DNA from 2 places in the Pseudoalteromonas sp. PB2-1 genome. Region 1 is predicted to be linked to the other one. Evidence: predicted binding sites of a transcription regulator. Region 1 holds the regulator's gene; the other holds the start of a gene.
The links. The regulator FliA, encoded in region 1, starts transcription of late flagellar genes. The targets are predictions, from matches to a motif close to CTAAAGNTNNNNNNNNNNNNGCCGATA.

Region 1 (10,793 bases):
GGTTTAGTGCCAGGTATGCCGCATATCGCATTCTTAAGCTTAGGTGCATTGCTTGGCTATCTTGCATATTTCACGCAAAAACAAAAAGCAAAAGCCGAAGCCGAGCAAGCAGAAATCGAAGCAAATGGCGGAGCACCAGGCACCGGTGTTGCTAATAAACAAGAGCAAAAAGAGCTGGGCTGGGATGATGTTCAGCAAGTAGATGTTATTGGTCTAGAGGTTGGTTATCGTTTAATTCCACTTGTGGACCAATCACAAGGCGGAGAACTACTTAATCGCATTAAAGGCGTGCGTAAAAAGCTATCTCAAGAACTTGGTTTCTTAGTACCTCCTGTGCATATTCGCGATAACTTAGAGCTCGATCCAAATGCCTATCGCATCACGATGATGGGTGTATCAAGTGGTGAAGGTGAATTAAAGCACGGTGATGAGCTGGCAATTAACCCAGGTCAAGTATTTGGCCCAATCAAAGGTGTTGAGACAAAAGATCCTGCATTTGGCCTTGATGCAGTATGGATCAAGCCAGATCAAAAAGACGAAGCCCAATCTCTTGGTTATACGGTTGTTGATTCTGCGACTGTGGTTGCTACACACATCAGTCAGTTGCTAACGAACAGCGCAGCCTTGCTACTTGGTCACGAAGAAGTGCAAAACTTATTAGACATGCTAGCGAAGAGCCACCCACGTCTTGTTGAAGGTTTGGTGCCTGACGTTCTACCACTCACAACCGTTGTAAAAGTACTACAAAATTTACTTAATGAAGGGGTGGCAATTCGCGATATGCGCTCGATTGTTCAAACCCTTGTTGAATATGGCCCACGTAGCCAAGACCCTGATGTACTAACAGCTGCAGTACGAATTTCACTGCGTAGACTTATCGTTCAAGACGCTGTTGGTATGTCTTCTGAGATCCCTGTCATAACCTTGGCGCCTGAGTTGGAACAGATGTTGCATCAGTCACTTCAAAATGCAGGTGACGAAGGTGCCGGAATAGAACCAAGCCTTGCAGAGCGACTTCAGCAATCATTGAATGAAGCGCATCAAAACCAAGAAATGGCCGGTGAACCTTCAATACTGTTAACGTCAGGAATGTTACGTACTGTGTTATCTCGTTTTGTTAAGTACACGATTCCAGGTTTAAGGGTCATGTCTTATCAAGAGGTACCAGACGAAAGACAGATTAAGATTGTCAGCTCAGTAGGCCAACAATAGGATAGTAAAGGGGTTGAACCATGAAAATTAAACGTTTTTTTGCTAAAGATATGCGCACTGCACTTAAAGAAGTGAAAGATGAATTAGGTGTTGATGCGGTTATTATGTCAAATAAAAAGCTCGCTAACGGTGTTGAAATTGTTGCAGCTGTAGATTATGACAAGGCAGCCCCTAAAGCTGAAGCAGCGCCCGTAGCAGTGCAATCAAAACCTGCGCCACAGCCTAATTTTGTTAAGCCTGAGCCAATGCGTGCTAAACCTGAGCCGCAAGCACAAGTTGCCGATAGCCTACAAGCGTTACTTGAGCGCCAAGCCCCACGCCCTCGTTCGCCTGAGCTTGCATCTATGTTTAGCCAATCTGGTATCGATACGAGCGAACACTATCAACCTAAAGAGCCTAGTTTTCAACAGCAACAACCTGAGTATGCTCAAAAGCCACGCTACCAAGAACAAGCTGCACCTCGCATGCAAACGCAAGCCCATAGCCTAGGTTTTGATGATGACTTAGATGCAGGCTTTGATGATTTAGATTCACCGGTAGAACAGAAAAACTCTGCGCCTGCTAACCAATCAGAAATGGCGACAATGCGTGAAGAAATGAATGCGATTCGTCAATTACTCGAACATCAAGTATCGGGCTTAATGCAGCAAGATATGGCACGTCGTGATCCAACTCGTGCGTGTATGATTGACCGTTTAGCGGGGATGGGAATTGAGCGTGATGTTGCTGAGCAAATGGCGTGTTTTATTCCAGACGATGTTTCACGTCAACAAGCTTGGCAAGCACTCCTGCAAATGGTTGAAAACCAAATGCACACCACCAATAACGAAATCTTACGTCAAGGCGGCGTGTTTGCACTTGTTGGGCCTACAGGGGTTGGTAAAACAACCACCGTTGCTAAGCTTGCTGCGTTAGGAGCCCAAAAATACGGTGCCGACAAAGTTGCATTAATTACGACGGATACATACCGGATTGGTGCCTACGAACAACTTGCTACCTATGGCCGTATTATTGGCTGTGGTGTTAAACAAGTAAAAGATGCAAATGAATTGGCTGAAGTGCTATACCATTTACGTAATAAGCGACTAGTATTAATAGACACAGCGGGAATGAGCCAACGTGATTTACGCTTGACTGAGCAGCTTAATACACTAATGCGTAATCAGCGAGTTGATATTCGTAGTTACTTAGTATTAAGTGCTACAGCACAAATAAATGTGTTGCAAGAAACCGTAAGACACTTTAAAAAGGTGCAACTAAGTGGTTGTATATTCACTAAGTTGGATGAATCGCTAAGTTTAGGTGAGATTATCAGCATAGCGATTCAAAATCGTCTTCCGATAGGGTATCTTACTAATGGTCAGCGAGTTCCAGAGGATATTCGTGTTGCAAATGCCGAAAAACTAGTGAAAAAGGCTGAGCAATTGTATTTAAAACGAGCAAAAGCACAACATTCACGACGTCAAGCAGTAGCGTCGAGCACAGTAGGGATGTATGATTAACACAGTATTAGATCAAGCAAGCGGCCTGCGCAAAATGAATCAAAATAATAATAGTGGCGTTAAAGTTATCGCTGTGACTGGTGGCAAAGGTGGTGTGGGTAAAACCAATGTTTCACTAAATACCGCTATTGCACTCGGTCAGCAAGGAAATCGAGTATTAGTACTTGATGCCGATTTGGGATTGGCAAATTGTGACGTCATGCTTGGCCTTCGTGTTGAACGTAACTTATCTCATGTTTTATCTGGCGAATGTGAGCTAGATGAAATCCTTGTTGAAGGCCCTGCGGGGATTAAAATAGTCCCTGCAACCTCTGGTTCGCAGAGCATGGTGGAACTAAGCCCTTCTGAGCATGCCGGCCTTATCCGCGCTTTTAGCGAGTTAAATACAGAGTTTGATATCTTAATTGTTGATACCGCCGCGGGTATTTCCGACATGGTATTAAGCTTTTCACGTGCAGCACAAGATGTCGTTGTGGTTGTATGTGATGAACCTACCTCCATAACCGACGCCTATGCACTTATTAAAGTACTGAGCCGTGAACATGGTGTATATAAATTTAAAATTGTTGCCAATATGGTCCGCAGTATGCGTGAAGGCCAAGAATTGTTTGCTAAACTATCAAAAGTAACCGATCGTTTCTTGGATGTATCTATGGAATTAGTTGCAACAATACCGTATGACGAAAATATGCGTAAATCGACTCGACGCCAAAAAGTGATTGTTGAGTTGTTTCCTAGTTCGCCAGCAGCAGTCGCATTTAAAACATTAGCAACAAAAGCAGTTAAGTGGCCAATACCGAATCAACCATCCGGTCATTTAGAATTTTTTATTGAAAAACTAGTAAACGGCTAACTATGACAACATCGGTGAATAAAGCGATGGGATATCAATCAGCAAACAATTTGAATGCGATTGTCGAAAAGCATGCCTCTTTAGTCAAAAAAGTGGCATGCCATTTAATTGCTCGTTTACCCGCCAGTGTTCAATTAGACGATTTAATTCAATCAGGCATGATTGGCCTTATAGAAGCATCAAAAAACTTTGATGCAGGCAAAGGAGCGAGCTTTGAAACCTTCGCTGGTATACGCATTCGCGGTGCGATGCTTGATGAAATTCGTCGCGGGGATTGGGCGCCTCGCTCTGTTCACCGAAATGCACGCCTCGTTGCTGAAACCATAGCCGCACTAGAAAGTACTTTAAATCGAGAACCCAAAGATACAGAAGTTGCTGAAAAACTTGATATTACGCTCGATGAGTACCATCATATCTTACATGATGTAAATTCTAGTAAAGTTCTGGGTATTGAGGATTTAGGTGTTGATGAAGACGTTATTACACCTATGGGGCAAGATTTAGCACTAGACAAACCGTTTAATAACGTTAAAAATGAACGGTTTAACCAATCTCTATTAACGGCTATTCAATCGTTACCGGAAAGAGATGCACTTGTTTTATCTTTGTATTACAACGATGAAATGAATTTAAAAGAAATAGGGCACATACTCGACGTAAGTGAATCGCGTGTGAGTCAAATACATGGTCAGGCGATGATTAAGCTCAAAGCAAAAATCAATGACTGGATTAATTAGTAGTAAGTAAATATAGGTTCAAACCTCACCGGAGGATGTTTTGGATAAAAACATGAAAATTCTTGTTGTTGATGATTTTTCTACAATGAGACGTATCATTAAAAACCTGTTAAGGGATTTAGGTTTCACCAATGTGCAGGAAGCTGATGATGGTTCAACAGCATTACCAATGCTACAAAATCAAGAATTTGATTTTGTTGTCACCGATTGGAACATGCCAGGTATGCAAGGTATTGATTTATTGAGAGCTATTCGTGCCGACGACAGCCTAAAGCATATTCCAGTGCTCATGGTGACAGCTGAAGCGAAAAAAGAACAAATTGTTGCTGCTGCTCAAGCGGGTGTAAATGGTTATATCGTTAAACCATTCACTGCTGCGACACTGAAAACCAAATTGGAAAAAGTGTTTGAACGTTTAGGTTAATCTAAGGGGAGAGGCTTATGTCAGCACTTGCTGCGCCTCAAATAAGTTTAGAGCAAGCTCGTCAACTTGTTGAGTATCTTGAAAATGGTGAACAAGAAAAAGCGGATAAGCTAATACTTGACACAGCATCAAAAGAACAATCAGAGCTGTTTGCAGAAATTGGTAAATTAACGCGACAACTTCATGAAGCGCTAAAAAACTTTGATCTCGATACGCGTTTAACTGGCTTAACAACGGAAGCAATACCCGATGCTAAACAGCGCTTAAATTATGTCATGGAAATGACAGAAAGCGCCGCTAATAAGACCATGGATGCAGTGGAAGCAAGTTTGCCAATTGCTCAGCAACTTGCAGACGATATAGCGACGATAAAACCTACGTGGGATCGTTTGATGAATCGAGAAATTGAGCTCGGTGAATTTAAATCGCTATGTCATAGCTTAGATAAGTTTATGAACAGCTCGCAAACTAAAACAGATGAGTTACAAGGCTTGATGACGAATGTGCTGATGGCACAAGATTATCAAGACTTAACAGGGCAAGTTATACGCCGAGTCATCGAATTAGTACGCGAAGTAGAAGACAGTTTAATCAATCTTTTAACTGTGTTTGGCAGTCAAGAAGATGGTCATCAAAAACAAGAAAAACAGGCCATAGAACAAGCACCTGCACAAAGCGATACGCTTGCAGGTCCTGAAGGGCCAATTATTGATAAAGAGTCTCGCGATGATGTTGTCTCAGGACAAGATGAAGTTGATGATCTATTATCAAGTCTGGGCTTCTAAGAGGAGAGTAGCTGCATGAGCTTTGAAGTCGATGAAGATATTTTACAGGATTTCCTAGTTGAAGCTGGAGAAATCTTAGAGCTTTTGTCAGAGCAATTAGTCGAACTGGAAAATAACCCAGAAGATAAAGATTTATTAAATGCCATTTTTAGGGGCTTCCATACCGTAAAAGGTGGGGCTGGCTTCTTAAGCATGACAGAACTTGTTGATGCATGTCATGGCGCCGAAAATGTCTTTGATTTATTACGACAAGGCGGGCGTACTGTTACATCTGAATTAATGGATGTTATTTTACAGGCACTCGATACAATAAATGAGATGTTTACGACCATCCAGAACCGTGAGCAACCAGAGCCTGCGGATCCTGCCCTCCTTGAAGCCCTTCACAAATTAAGTCATCCACCGAGCGCAGAAGAACTTGCTGGTGAAGACACATCAATTACAGAGGGTGTCAGTGCGGCACCAGAAGAGCCCGTTGTTGAAGAGCCTATCATTGATAGCCCAGAAGTAACTGCTGATGTGGCAACGGATAACGTTGATGAAGACGACCCGTTTGCATTTGATATGTTGTTTGATGGTGGTTTGGCTGATACCCAGCCTGAAGCACAAAATATTGATGAAATTACTGAAGACGAATTTGAAAGCTTACTTGATGAACTCCATGGTAAAGGGCAAAGCCCAGCAGCCGTAGAGGCAGAAAAAGTAAGTAATAATAGTGATGATATCACTGATGATGAATTTGATAGCTTATTAGATGAACTGCACGGAGTAGGTAGCTTTGGTGAAGTAAAATCAACTAGCACACCAGAACAAGTGCCGACTGAAAAGCCTGTCAGTACAGTATCAGCGCCTGCTGGTAGTGAGAGTGACGATGAAATTAGTGATGATGAATTTGAAGCATTGCTGGATGAGTTACATGGTAAAGGAACAGCGCCTAAGTCACTAGAGTCTTCATCACCAGCACAGCCTACAGAGCCAAAAGCGCCAGAAGTAGCTAAAGCTGAGCCTAGTAAACCAGTGCCGCAAGCAAAACCAGCAACCCCTGCGCCAGCAAAAGCGGCTCAACCAGCCCCTGTTGCAGCTAAAGCAGAACCTAAGCCAAGTGCCGCTGCGAAAAAAGCACCTGCACCACAGGCAGAAACTACGGTACGTGTTGATACTAAACGTCTTGACGAGATTATGAACATGGTTGGTGAACTGGTGCTTGTTCGTAACCGTTTAGTTAGTCTTGCTAATAATACCAACAGTGAATCTATGGGTAAGGCTATCTCGAATTTAGATGTTGTCACAGCAGACTTACAAGGTGCTGTGATGAAGACACGCATGCAGCCAATCAAGAAAGTATTCGGCCGCTTCCCTCGCGTTGTTCGTGACTTAGCTCGTAGCTTGAAAAAAGATATTAATCTGCTGTTGGTGGGTGAAGATACCGATTTAGATAAAAACTTAGTTGAAGCCCTTGCTGATCCACTTGTGCATTTGGTTCGTAACTCAGTTGACCATGGTATTGAAATGCCTGATGTGCGTGAGGCCGCAGGTAAACCTCGTACAGGGACTGTGACGCTATCAGCATCACAAGAAGGCGATCATATCTTACTTACCATCCGTGATGATGGTGCCGGTATGGACGCCGAGAAATTGAAAAAGATAGCAATCAGTAAAGGTGTTATTGACCATGACCAAGCTAGCAGACTCTCTGATACAGAGGCCTACAATTTAATTTTTGCTCCTGGCTTCTCAACGAAAGAAGAGATTTCTGATATTTCGGGCCGTGGTGTGGGTATGGATGTGGTGAAAACCAAGATCACCCAACTAAATGGCTCAGTTAATATTCAGTCAGAACTCGGAGTCGGTACTGTACTTGAAATTAAAGTACCGCTTACATTGGCTATTCTTCCAACATTAATGGTTATTGTTGGAGAACAAACATTTGCGTTACCACTTGCAGGTGTTAGTGAAATTTTTCACCTTGACCTAACTAAGACGAATGTGGTCGATGGGCAACTGACGATTATTGTTCGCCAGAAAGCCATTCCACTCTTTTACCTCGAACATTGGTTAGTGAAAGGTGCAAATAGCCAAGAACGCAAAGCCGAAGGACATGTTGTTATTGTTCAAATAGGTACGAAACAGGTAGGCTTTGTTGTTGACTCGTTGATAGGTCAAGAAGAAGTCGTTATTAAGCCGCTTGATGCTTTATTACAAGGTACACCAGGCATGGCGGGTGCGACGATTACCTCTGATGGTGGGATTGCACTTATTTTAGATGTGCCAAGCATGCTAAAACATTACGTTGGCTAGCATTATTTAAACTCACTATTTTAAGTGCGCGTGGATACAGCGCACTTACACTGAACACATAACAAGAGAGTGCCAATGGCAGTCAAAGTATTAGTTGTCGATGATTCGAGCTTTTTTCGCCGTCGTGTCAGCGAAATTTTAGAGCAAGATAGTAATATCCAAGTTGTAGGCTTTGCCGTGAATGGCCGAGAAGCTGTTGATAAGGCAAAAGAGCTTAGACCTGATGTCATTACTATGGATGTTGAAATGCCCGTTCTTGATGGTATTAGTGCCGTTAAAGAGATCATGGCTGCTACACCAACACCTATTTTAATGTTTTCTTCATTAACTCGTGATGGTGCAACAGCAACACTTGATGCGCTTGATGCGGGGGCTTTGGACTTTTTACCGAAAAAGTTTGAAGATATTGCCCGAAATAACGAAGATGCAATCGCACTTTTACAAAATAAAGTAAAAGAAATTGGTCGCCGTCGCATTTCACGTTTTACACGTCCTGCTCCGCCACCTCGCACAGCATCTACAACATCTACAAGCACCAGAAGCGGTGGTATTGTTCAGCCTGATCGTAGTTTCAGCCGCCCAGCACCAGCTCCGGCTTCATCGACGAACAATGTGCGAGCTTCAGGCAAACAGTACCAAGTTGTTGCAATTGGTACATCAACAGGCGGCCCTGTTGCTTTACAAACCATATTAACTCAACTGCCAGCTAATTTTCCGCACCCTATTTTACTTATTCAGCATATGCCTGCTGCATTTACACCTGCTTTTGCTGCGCGACTAAATGGTCTGTGTAAAATTAAAGTGAAAGAAGCGCAACAAGGCGACAGGTTAATGCCAGGTACCGCTTATTTAGCACCTGGTGGTCAGCAAATGCTGGTAGAAGGACGTGGAAGTTCTCGAACGTTACGCGTTTTTGAAGATGATAGTCCTCGCATTACATACAAACCGAGTGTGGATGTAACATTTGCAAGCACTGCTAAAGCATTTGGTGGTGATGTATTGGCGGTTGTGCTTACTGGTATGGGGGCTGATGGTCGAGATGGTGCCCGCATGCTAAAACAAGCTGGTGCGACTATATGGGCGCAAGATGAAAAAACCAGTGTTGTTTATGGTATGCCGCAAGCCGTTGCTAATGCAGGCCTTGCAAGTGAGAGCTTAGCGCTTAATGACGTTGCTGCACGGTTAACACGAGAGACTGGGTGTGGATAAACTGTCGTTTCTTGGTTTAATCGTCGCTGTTAGCGCTATTGCTTTTGGTTATGCACTTGAAGGTGGGGTGGTAAGCGCTCTATTTAATGGCCCAGCGCTGATTATCGTGCTAGGTGGTACCTTAGGCGCTGTAATGTTACAAACACCAAGCAGTGTATTTTCTAAAACAGTAAAAATTAGCCATTGGGTATTTTTCCCCCCTTACCACGATATTGATGCTGCGATTGAGCAGGTGAAGCGTTGGTCTCAAAAGGCACGCCAAGAGGGGTACCTTTCGCTTGAGAATGAGGCCTTAGCGCATGATGATCCCTATGCGGTAAAGGGGCTAAGCATGTTAGTTGATGGAGCTGGTGAAACGAAGCTTAGGGATACACTTGAAATTGACTTAATGCTCGAGCGTGAAAGATTAATGGAAGTGAGCCGTGTATATGAAGCCATGGGGGGATACAGTCCAACCATTGGTATCTTAGGTGCGGTACTTGGGCTTATTCAAGCAATGCAATTTATAACCGATCCTGAAAAGCTTGGAGCAGGGGTCGCGACAGCGTTTATTGCGACAATTTATGGTGTTGGTTTAGCAAACTTACTCTTTTTACCAATGGCAAACAAACTAAAGCAACAAATTGAACAAAAAATGCTGTACCACGAGTTACTTGCAGAGGGAATTATTGCTATTGCCCAAGGTGAGAGCCCATTAAATATTGAACTCAAACTTGAGGCGTATCGTGTAGAGCGTCCAAGCTTAGCTGGCGAGTAACTCTTATGATGCGCCGTCGCATGCGTCATAAAATTCAAAAAAGCCAACATACAGAGCGTTGGCTTGTTTCTTATGCCGATTACATGACCATTATGTTTGCGTTTTTTGTGGTGATGTATGCAATCGCTATTAGCAAGAATGAAGATTTCCAAGTTTTATCTGATTCACTAGAGCAAGTGTTTGATAAATCAGCACGTACTCATCAGCAGGCTGGAACTGGGGTACAGGGTACGGGGATTTTAACAGACCGTGTCACGCCTGAAAGCGAGGTTTTATATGGTGAAAGTATCCTCAAAGAAGAGCAAGGGCCTAAGTTAATTGATGGGCAAGCCGATACCAGTAATATCGAAAAAAAGCATTTAGGAAAACCGCTAGATAGTCTACTTAGCAAACTGCAATCTGCTTTAATTGATGAGATCCGTAATGGTGAGGCTAGCCTTGAGCTTAATCAAGACTGGCTGATAATTGAATTGAGTTCAGGCATGTTGTTTTCGTCGGGCAGTGCTGTTGCTCAACAACGTGCTAAACAAGTTGTTGCATTAGTTAAAGATATTATTGCTCCTGTAGATAATTATATTCGCGTAAGAGGTTATACCGATAACGAAGGTATTCGTAATGAAATGTTTCGATCTAACTGGGAACTGTCAGTCGCACGCGCAACATCAGTATTGGTTGAGCTTGAAGAGTTGGGGATAAACCCTGCTCGCATGGCCATTGAGGGCTATGGTCAGTATTCACCCTTTTCCAGTAATGACACAGAACAAGGGCGTGCAGAAAATCGTAAAGTCGTTGTGGCACTTTCTAAATATGGTTTACCAGAACAAGCACAGCAGGCTACCAATGAACAAGCTAAACCCAGTGTAAACGAGAGTACAGAAATTGAGTTGCCAAGCAATGACAACACGATTAAAGTGATTCAATTACCTCACGGTGGCATTCGAATTACCACGCGCAATGAACAATAACAAGGTGTGATGTGAAAATTTGGACAGTAGCGAATCAGAAAGGCGGAGTAG
Region 2 (10,793 bases), 720 kb from region 1:
GTCCGAAGACATTATGCGGTATTAGCAGTCGTTTCCAACTGTTGTCCCCCACCATAAGGCACATTCCCAAGCATTACTCACCCGTCCGCCGCTCGACGCCAAAGGAGCAAGCTCCTCTTCGTTTCCGCTCGACTTGCATGTGTTAGGCCTGCCGCCAGCGTTCAATCTGAGCCATGATCAAACTCTTCAATTAAAAGTTTTTTGAAACCGAAGTTTCGTGCTCAATGAATTCTGTATAAATTGACTATATAGCCACTCATAAGAAATTGAGACTCTAAATTTGTTTGCGTCATCTAGCGAACTAGACTCTGCTGTTAGAACTCAATCTGTACGAGTGCCCACACAGATGATTGCTTTATATTGTTAAAGAACGTTGCGACCTTGTCGCTAGGGATGCGTATAATACATCCTTAATTTTTCGAGTCAACACTTAATTTCAAATTTTCTTTCGATTATTTGAAACCGAAGTTTCACTTAACTCTCTGCTACGTTGTTCAGCGTCTTTCGTTGCTGCCCGCCGTGTCAGTGGGGTCGCATTATAGGGAGATCCGAAAACAGATCAACCCTTTTTTTAGATCTTTTTACTGTTTGCTCAAAAAGCGAACTAAATTTACCTAAAACGACAAAACGTGCTGCAATTATGACTGTTTTTTAAGCCAATATTCATAATTTAATGCAAATAACATTGCTATGTTCATTTAACACGTTAAGATAGCAAGCTCACAATGTTAAATTAATGTTTATTTCCTGTTTATTGGTAGATCTAAAATGAAATTACCCGATCAAAAATCTTTTCTTTTCTCTATTATTATTGCTGTATTAGGTTTTGTCGTTGTTAAGTTTGCATTTGCAAGCTTAGCCTTAGACCCTGCGTTGTTGTTTGGTGCAGGTTTATTAATTGGTGCTTTAGTGATTGCTGTTGTTGCATCACCGGCAAGTGAGGAGGCTGAAGTAAAAACAAAAACACTTTATGTTGGCAATCTTCCTTACCGTGCTAATGAAGGTGTCGTTCGTGCTTTGTTCGAAGAACAAGGCAAAGTGTTCAACGTCCGTCTATTGAAAGATAAAAACACTGGTAAGCGACGTGGATTTGGTTTTGTTGAAATGGCTGAAACCGATGCAGACAAAGCAATCAATCAGTTGAATGATAGTGAATTCCAGCAACGCACTTTGAAAGTGCGTGAGGCAAAACAAAAACAAGAAGGTGAAGCTAGTCACTTTCGTCAGGAGTCTGATCAGTCAACTCTATAAGCTCGATGCTTAATTGCGAAGCATCAATAGGGGCCGTTGCGTAATAACGCAGCGGCTTTTTTGTGTCTATTGATAAGGCAAGTTGATGTTTCATTAATAAGCTACTTACCCTATTGGCAATCGCTTTACCGGAATCAATTAACTTTACCGGCTTCTCAAAGCACATCGCTAATGTATTTGCTAATAATGGAAAGTGTGTGCAACCTAACACTAGCACATCAATATCACCAGCAATATTGAGTGCAGCTATTTCTTCATTAAACTCATAGTTAGATAATGAATGAGTATGAAACAATGTTTCAGCTAACTCCACCAGCTTGGTTGATGCATATAAGCTTACTTTCGTATTTTTACCATGTTCTTTGATAAGTGCTTTAGTGTAATGACTATTTACAGTTGCGGGAGTGGCAATTAGACCGATATGTTTTGTTTTACTTATTAGGCAAGCGGGTTTAATTGCAGGTACCACACCTACTATTTCAATATGAGTGTGCCTACGAATGATGTTGAGTGCAGAGGTCGAAGCGGTATTACAAGCTATTACTAAGATATCAACTTGCAATGCGCTACTTTCAATAAAATGAATTAAAGCCAGTAAGCGTTGAATGATCTTTTGCGGCGGTTTAGCACCATAGGGCAATAGTACATTGTCCATAAAGTAACTATAAGTGGCTTCAGGTATCAGTTGTTGAATTTGCTCAAGTACAGTAGTACCTCCAATACCTGAATCAAATACCATGATATGAGCTGACAAACTGCTTTCCCCTGAAAATCAAAGGTCAGAAGTTTGCCATGCAGTTATTTAAAAAGAAAGCTTACGATTTTAGCTCTTCGATGTCAGCGTTGATCTTATTCATCTGCTCAAGCATGGTCTTGGTATAGTCGACTAACTTGCTCACTTCTTCTTTATCTTGATTTAACCACTCTAAAATACCAGCAAGTTGATTTTGTAAACCAAGTTCATTTGCCTTATTCAAGGTTTCTTTCAAGTCATCATTAAATGGCGCTATCTTTTCTGCGACATCTTTTTCAGGAGTAGGCCTGACTTGTTCATAGCCTTTTATGCTTGCAACAGTCTTCGTTTGTTTAAGATCCATAGAGAAGGCAACAAGCTGCTCATTACCTAAACTAAGTTCCTGCGCCTGTTTAAATGCTTCATCTAATGAACCTGAGAAAAAGGTCTCGCTCACTCCTTGTAAATCTTCCATAAGCGCATTAATTGCTTCTTGCTCTTGTTCATTTAGTTCACCATTCACTGACATCGAAAATGAAAGCTCGCGAGATTGTGATGACTCACTTACAAATGCTTCATTTCCACCACGCTTGCTATAAGCACTGGCAGATTGGCTAGTATACGCATCTGCAAAACTGATACTCACTTCATCGCCTTCTGCTGTCGTGAATGTATACTCAGCATTATTTCGTAAACTTATATATTGTGCTTGGCTTACCGACACAGAAGCTGGCTTGGGGTTAAAAAGACTTTCCTCAAGTTGATCTATACCACTGAAGATACCTTCTTTTGATTTCTCAATACCTTCTTCAATATCGTCATTTAGCAGATTTGAACCTTTTAGCTCTTCATAAGCCTCATCAACTCCCATTTGAACGCCTTTTCGGGCTTCACCCAGCATACTTTTAAGTTTTTCATCATCTGCACCATCCGCTTTTGCTTTGCGAATAGCGCCGCCAACGAAATCAAGTACATTCTTAACGATTGCTTCAAAGTCAAACAGGGGCTTATCTTTTTTCTCTTCTACAACAGGTAACCCTAACTCAGCGGCAAGTTTATCGCCGAGCACTTTGGCGGCCAACTCTCGCCCTCTTTGCTGATAGCTATCATGAGCACTTTGAATTTTAGGCTGCTGCAATGGTTGCTTACCATTGTACTTATTTACGTTTGTATTAGGCATATAGCCTTGGTTGCCAATTTTCATGATCCGACTCCATGTGATGATTACCTCATTATCGGCTAAAAGTTAGAAAACTTAAGTTTTCTGTATAAAAAAACAACACCAAAAATAAGTAACAAAACTAGACAAATCTTCTATGCCCCCTACAATAGCGCCGATATAAAGCTAAGAGATAAAAGGTAATCAGCCATGGCGGTTATAAAAATTGATACAACTCAATATGATGCACAACTAAGTGAAAAGGAGCAGCGCATCTTTTCTCAGTTTCAACGTTTCGGTGTTGAAAAGTTAGAAGTATTTAGCTCTGATCCAATTCACTACCGTCAACGAGCTGAGTTTCGCGTTTGGCATGAAGGTGATGATCTATTTCACATTATGTTTGATCAACAAACCAAAGAGAAAATTCGCGTTGAAAATTTTGACCCTGCTGCGCCTTTAGTCGGTGAAGTTATGCAGGCAATGATTGAAAACTTAAAAGGGTGTGAAATCCTGCGCCGTAAGTTATTTCAAATTGATTACCTATCAACTTTAAGTGGTGAGATTCTTGTCAGTTTGCTTTATCACAAGCCCTTATGTGATGAGTGGTTAGAGGCAATTAAAGCACTAAAAGCAAAACTCAGTACACAATTTAACATCGACTTTATTGGCCGCGCACGTAAACAAAAAGAAGTGATTGGTAATGACTACGTCGTAGAGCGCCTAAACGTCAATGGAAAAGAGCTTATTTATCAACAAGTAGAAAATAGCTTTACCCAACCAAATGCCAAAGTAAATATTAAGATGCTTGAATGGGCACAAGCACTTTGTGAACCATTAGAGAATGATCTACTCGAACTATATTGTGGTAACGGTAACTTCTCGATTGCTTTAGCGAACTCGTTTGATCGTGTACTCGCAACTGAAATTTCTAAATCATCTGTTTACTCTGCACAATATAATATTGCACAAAATAAAGTGGATAACTTAGATATTATTCGCATGTCGAGCGAAGAGTTCACGCAAGCCATGAAAGGTGAACGCACGTTTTCTCGCTTAGAAGGCATTGATCTGAAAAGTTATAATTGTCAGAGTATTTTAGTTGACCCACCCCGTGCAGGAATGGACACGCTCACCTGTGATCTCGTGGCCAATTACAACAATATTATCTATATCTCATGTAATCCAGATACGCTTGAACGCGACCTTGAGCACCTTTGTAAAACACACGAAGTTAAGCGCTTTGCTATATTTGACCAATTTCCATACACGCATCACATTGAGTCTGGTGTATTTTTACAACGTAAATAAGTTTAGTTTTCTGCCAGCGCAGCAAATAGCGCTGGCAACTGCTCTTCACTGAACACCTCTATATTATTACTTTGTAATAACTGTGCGGTTAAACCCATCCCTATAACTTTATGCCCCGTATGGCTGCCATCGTAGATTGTGTTACGCCCGCAGGAGGGACTGGACTCTTTTAGTAAAGCAAAACGAATTTTATGCTTTTGGCAAATTTTTAAGGCTTGTTCTGCTCCTGCGATAAATTCAGCAGTGACATCTTCTGCATCTTTCGTTAACACTCGACCCTCTTTAATTTCAGCGGGCGGCCTTGGGATAGGTAAACCACCAGCCACTTCAGGACAAAAGGAAACTAACCTTTTTTGTTGTTTGAGTGATTCTAATCCTGGGTCTAATAGGTTTTGCGATTGGCCATCGTAGCGTACAGGATTACCCAGTAAGCAGCTTGATACTAAAACTTTTTCCATGTTCATCACCAATAAAAAAGCTCCGCGAGCGGAGCTTATTAATATATTTGCTTATATTTATTTATCAGCTAAATAGTTGATAAGGTCAGCCATACCTTTTGCATCACTAATACCGGACTCAGCACCTAAAATTAAACGATATTTGCCATTCACAATGAATGTTGGTACGCCTTTCAATGCGCCTTTTTGTTTGTAGTACTCTTGATCGCGTTTCATTTTTGATGCCATCGTACGTACAGAAAAGCTATTGTAGTATTTATCAAAATCAGCTTCCGATACACCTTGTGATACGAAGATATCTTTCATATCTGCTAATTCATTGATTCGTGCACGTTTACCATGAATGTGATTAAAAATGGCAGCCACTAAAGCATCTTTTTGTGGTAACACAGCCGCAGTTGCATAAGCTTGAGCTAACATAGCCTGAATTTCTGGATCACGAGGTCCTGAAAAGTCTACATGGCTCTTTTTAAAAGCAACACCGTCATTCAAAAGCGGCTTTAGCTGCGCAACGATTGATTCGAAGCTATTACAATGCGGACAATAAAATGAGAAAAACTCTTTTACTTCAGGCTTTTTAGAAGCGCGCGCATCAAATGCTTCGTAATGCTTACCTTCTTCATATTGTGCAGCAGTTGCATTCGCTGCCAATCCTAATGTCATCGCCAATAAGGTAGCTTTAACTAACTTAATCATTACTTTTACACTCCAAAATTATTGTTTTAGTAAAAACTTAACCAGCTCATCAAGCTGCTCTTGGCTCTTGATAGTGTTTAAGTTAATTTTATATTTATCATTTACAATAAATGTTGGTACGCCTGTAAGTGCACCGATTTGTGAATACTTATTTTGTTTGTCTTGCATCGCTTTTTCTGCACTAATTACTGGCATACTTGCAATTTCAGTATCAAAGACTTCATTACTAATACCGTTCGTTGCCAGTAATGCTTTCACATCTTTAATATTTTGCAGTGGTGCACGTTGAACATGAATGCTATGAAAAATTTGATCTGCCACTTGCTCTCCCTTTCCTTGTTGCTTAGCAATAAGGTAGGCATAGCTTAAGTTACTTTGTGTTTGTTTTGACACCCCACCTAAAAAGTTAACGTGGTTTTTAACAAACTCAGTGCCCTCTGGCAGCGCTGCGGTCAGTGCTTTCGCTACTGGCTCAAACTTAAAGCAGTGTGGGCAATAAAAAGAGAAAAACTCAGTCACTTGCGGGGTAGCACTTTTTTCAACTTTCAATACTTCATACTGGTTACCTGCTTCGAAGTCAGCCGCAAATGCAGCAAAAGGTAAACATAGAATGAGTAGACTTAACTTTAATTTTTTAAACATTATTTTCTCGTCTTTACTTATCTTTTTAAAATTTATGGTAATAATTTTAACGGGGCTTCTTGTAATGCCGCAAGCTGTTCTTTTAGAGCAAGTATTTGCTGCTCCCAGTATTTGTCTTCTGCGAACCAAGAAAAGTTCCGTGGAAATGCAGGATCATCCCAGCGTTTTGCGAGCCACCCCATATAATGCACCATTCGCATGGCACGTAATGGTTCGATGAGTTTAAGCTGATTATGATCAAAATCACAAAACTCTTCGTACGCCGCAACTAAGGTGTCTAACTGTAACAGTTGGTTATTACGATCGCCACTGAGCATCATCCATAAATCTTGAATGGCAGGACCTTGACGACTATCATCCAAATCTACAAACATAAGTGCATCACCTGACCAAAGAATATTGCCAGCGTGACAATCACCATGCAGACGGATTGTTTCAACATTTTTATACTGAGCCGTCGTCTCGTTAATAACCAGATCCAAAATAGTATAAAACGGATGTTCAAGGGCCATAGGCACTAAGTTACTCGCTTGCAAATGAACTTTCGCTGTCTGCAAATATTCTTCGCAACTCATTTCAGGGCGATGAGAAAAGGATTGTGCCTTTGCAATTTGATGCATCCGCCCTATTAGGCGGCCAAGGACATCGAGTTGATCTAAGTTATCAACTTCAAAAATCCGCCCTCCTACACTTGGGAATAATGCAAACAAATATCCATTATGTTCGAAGAGACTTTCACCTTCTCTACAAACCGGCGCAACAACAGGCACTTCAGCTTCCGCGAGTTCAAACGCAAAAGCATGTTCTTCAAGTATTTGCTCCTTAGTCCAGCGTTCAGGCCTGTAAAACTTAACAACATAACGATAACCATCTTCAGCTTTAAACTGATAAACACGATTTTCGTAGCTATTTAAAGCCAATAGCCCTGACTCTGCATAAATTCCGATACTTTCTACGGCATCTAAAATTGAATCTGGCGTAAGGTCAACAAAACTAAATTTACTCATAAGGTCCCATTATATAAAAAAAGCGGGAAATCCCCGCTTTTTATTGTATGTGCTCAGTGTACTTAATTATTGTCCCTTAAAGAAGTTGCTAGGCTGTGAAATCTGTACATCAGGCTCGGAATCGACAGAAAGTACAAACTCAAACTTAGTCATTGGCTTTTTCAAATCATAAGGATCAACGACTAGAGAGAGAGGCACATTGTATGATTCCCCAGAAGGAACGGTGAATGTTTGTTTACCTATATATTCAAAGTTATCTAACCCTTCTACAGCAATATTAAAGGTTTGCTCATACTGTGCTTTATTGATGACTTTAAGTGTATAGGTGTTCTCTACCAAGCCATTAAAGTCAACGCGATAAAGTTGATTTCGGTCACGAATAATATCGAACTCCATCGGTTTACGCATCGCAATATTTGCAACCAGTGCCCCAGTTAAAACAACAAGAATCACCATATAACCTATCAACTTAGGACGTACTGCATGTGTTTTATTTTCAGGTGTTTCTAAGTTACGTTCTGTTGTGTAGGAGATAAGTCCTCTTGGATAATCCATTTTATCCATGACTCCATCACACGCATCAATACAAGCACCACAGTTAATGCATTCATACTGCAGACCGTTACGAATATCGATACCTGTCGGACATACTTGTACACACAAGTTACAGTCAATACAATCACCTAATCCCAGCTCTTTCGGGTCTTGTTTACGTGAGCGAGGGCCTCGGTTTTCGCCACGTGCTTCATCATAACTCACCGTAAAAGTATCTTTATCAAACATAGCCGATTGGAAACGTGAATATGGACAAATATGTAAGCACATGATTTCGCGCATCCAGCCAGCATTCCCATAAGTACACACCGCAAATAAGGCAATACAGCCATAGGAGTAAGCCGTTGCATCGAGTGTAAATACGTCAGGAAGTAAGTCTCTTATCGGCGTGAAGTAACCAACAAAAGTCAAAGCTGTATAAAATGAGAATAACCACCAGCTGCTATGCTTTGCGGTTTTGCGCCAAAACTTATCAAAATCCATTGGCCGTTGATCGAGTTTTTTCCGCTGATTAGCTGTGCCTTCAAACTTTTCTTCAAACCAAATAAAAATAAATGTCCAAACCGTTTGTGGGCATGTGTATCCACACCAAACTCGCCCGTAAAAGGTCGTCACTAGAAATAAAGCAAACGCAGCCAACATCAAGATAAACGCTAAAATAGTGAGATCTTGAGGCCATAGAGTTAAACCGAAAATATTAAACTTTTGACCAACAAGATCAAATAGTACCGCTTGTTGACCTTGATAGTTAATCCAAGGTAGCAACATAAAAGCGAGCATGCCAATAAAGCCAATACGCTGTCTCAATAGTTGATGTAAACCGGAAACAGCCCTTACGTATATTCGGTTGCGAGGGTTAAATCTATCATCAAGGGAAGCGTTTTCCGGTTTCTGGATCTTTACTTCCGTTGGGATATTTTTAACCTTAATTTGTTTATCCATTAAAATTCCTCAACGCCACTAGGAAATAAATACTCAAACATTATGTTTGTAGTTTACAGATATAGACAATCAGTGAATAAATTAGAATGCATCTCATTACGTTCAAAGATTTCTGAAATTTCCAACTCATCAAAATCATTATACTCAATCTCTAAAAAATTTCAGGGATTGATCACGAATATGTCTGTTTAAATTATTTCATCGTATCTGCTTGCTTTTAAATTGGCCATTTTATTAAACTTGCAGCCATACCTTATTCATTCAGATCAAAGTTTGTTGTGCTATGAAAAAATTTCTTATTTTAGTGCTTATAATTTTAGCATTATTCACTATTGATCACCCATTGATCAAAGAGCCAAGAGAGAAACTACTCGGTGATGGCATTGGCTTTCTTTCAAATGCTAGCAAAGTCAACAGAAGCCCTGCCGCAAACATGGCAAAGAATACTATTAAGTCACAACTAAATTTATCAGCTTCTGAGCAGGAATACGTCGAAGAAACATTCATAACCGATGAGAAGTTGCAGGTATTTCACCTACGCTATTGCCGAGAGAAAGATATCAACATCTACTTTTATGGTGAGCGTTTAGAGAGTGTATGTAGCATTGTTTCAAGTGCATTGAAAGAAAGGCTAAATAAGTGATGGATTTTTCGACTCTGAATAAAAAAGCCAGTGATTCATTTGCAAAGCAACGCAACTTACTAAAAAAATTGGCTAAGGGACAAACACTACACTGTGAAACCTGTAAAGGTGTTCTTACTCTTGATTTGCAAACAGATCAACCAGGAAGAGGCGTTGTACGCTGTAAAAATGGTTGCACTGATATTATTTTGGAATTAGGTAGTTAACCTAATTCCAGCCCTCATCATTGTACAACTGACTGTTCATAGCAACCACCTCAATTAACTCAGCAAAGCCCGCTGCAAACTCCCCCATCAACTCGTATTGTTGCTGACAAAGCTGCCCCTCTGTTAATTCATATTCACTGGCAATCGCGGCAATATCCGATTGCGATAAGCTAAAAAAGCCTAAACTCTGATGAGCGGTATCTAGTGCGGCTTTAAACTCTTCACTAAGCAAAGGCGCAGCTAATAATTTAGCAATATAATCTTTTGCTCCAAGTAAGAAACCTTGACTCCAATGCTGACACTCTTGAATATCCAAATATTGTTGCTGTTTTGAATTCACCTGCAAACTGACAGGCAAACTAAACCCTGTTCCAAAAACCTGCTCACTGATCTGCTGATACAATGCCATAAATGCAAACAACACCTGTTCATCCATTTGCCCGTCACATCCTGGACAAACCTGTTCGAGCCACTGATGAACATCAAGAGGCTCTGGCGCACAAATAACAGCAAATAAGTAGCCTTGTGTTTGCGCTAAAGACAGGGCATTTTTTTGCTCTGAAAGAAAGTGTGTTAATAACACGCTTTGCTCAGGTGAAAACTCAGGAATTTGCATATTACTTCTACTATTTACCTAAATTAGAAATTTAATGGGTAACGACCTTCACTATCAGGGCGACCAAGAAATTTAGTTGCATCATGTACTTCTTTAGGAAGACTTGCTTCTGGTTTGATATACCCTGCAACCTTGAAGTCTAGATTCGCTTTTAACGTTGCATCCGCTTCTAAACCTAAGCGGTTTTCAGGGTCAACTAATACAGCGATATCACCAGACTTACAGCTTAAACGACCACTCAAAGGCCCAACACTGAACCAGCCATTCAATCCTTTGACATCAATATTTGGACTCGCTATTTCACCTGCTAATGTATCACAGTACGGTTGGCCCGAGCTGTATTCATCTAAGTCAACAATTACACGCCCTTGCGCACTCACAGGGAGTGGTAATTGTAAACGCGCCATTGCACGTTCAACGGTTAATCTTAAAACTGCATTTTTGATATCTATGGCTTGGTTAAACAAACCATATGAAAAGTCAGCACGACCCGAGATATCAGCTTTGTCTCTAGGGTCACCAAAGCGCACTGTACCAACGAGCTTGCCACTAAAAAGTGACCAGCCCGAAATCTGCC

Region 2: a site for FliA is predicted at 3,218-3,244, ahead of L0Z67_RS15355 (DUF5610 domain-containing protein). Genes of this name have one in related genera too.

What each region holds. Positions count from the first base shown of each region.
Region 1 is NZ_CP090667.1:2,572,186-2,582,978, reverse strand. Features, by position in the region: gene flhA (flagellar biosynthesis protein FlhA) at 1-1,212, shown strand, start outside; gene flhF (flagellar biosynthesis protein FlhF) at 1,233-2,714, shown strand; gene L0Z67_RS12100 (MinD/ParA family protein) at 2,707-3,567, shown strand; gene L0Z67_RS12095 (RNA polymerase sigma factor FliA) at 3,594-4,304, shown strand; gene cheY (chemotaxis response regulator CheY) at 4,345-4,728, shown strand; gene L0Z67_RS12085 (protein phosphatase CheZ) at 4,746-5,513, shown strand; gene L0Z67_RS12080 (chemotaxis protein CheA) at 5,529-7,811, shown strand; gene L0Z67_RS12075 (chemotaxis response regulator protein-glutamate methylesterase) at 7,887-9,020, shown strand; gene L0Z67_RS12070 (flagellar motor protein) at 9,013-9,777, shown strand; gene L0Z67_RS12065 (flagellar motor protein MotB) at 9,783-10,742, shown strand; gene L0Z67_RS12060 (ParA family protein) at 10,754-10,793, shown strand, end outside.
Region 2 is NZ_CP090667.1:3,292,574-3,303,366, forward strand. Features, by position in the region: rRNA gene L0Z67_RS15340 (16S ribosomal RNA) at 1-193, opposite strand, end outside; gene L0Z67_RS15345 (RNA-binding protein) at 769-1,251, shown strand; gene murI (glutamate racemase) at 1,211-2,005, opposite strand; gene L0Z67_RS15355 (DUF5610 domain-containing protein) at 2,067-3,188, opposite strand; gene trmA (tRNA (uridine(54)-C5)-methyltransferase TrmA) at 3,354-4,451, shown strand; gene L0Z67_RS15365 (DUF523 domain-containing protein) at 4,454-4,909, opposite strand; gene L0Z67_RS15370 (thiol:disulfide interchange protein DsbA/DsbL) at 4,967-5,605, opposite strand; gene L0Z67_RS15375 (thiol:disulfide interchange protein DsbA/DsbL) at 5,624-6,247, opposite strand; gene L0Z67_RS15380 (serine/threonine protein kinase) at 6,280-7,254, opposite strand; gene ccoG (cytochrome c oxidase accessory protein CcoG) at 7,321-8,751, opposite strand; gene L0Z67_RS15390 (hypothetical protein) at 9,035-9,394, shown strand; gene L0Z67_RS15395 (hypothetical protein) at 9,394-9,600, shown strand; gene L0Z67_RS15400 (UPF0149 family protein) at 9,602-10,216, opposite strand; gene L0Z67_RS15405 (type II secretion system protein N) at 10,240-10,793, opposite strand, start outside.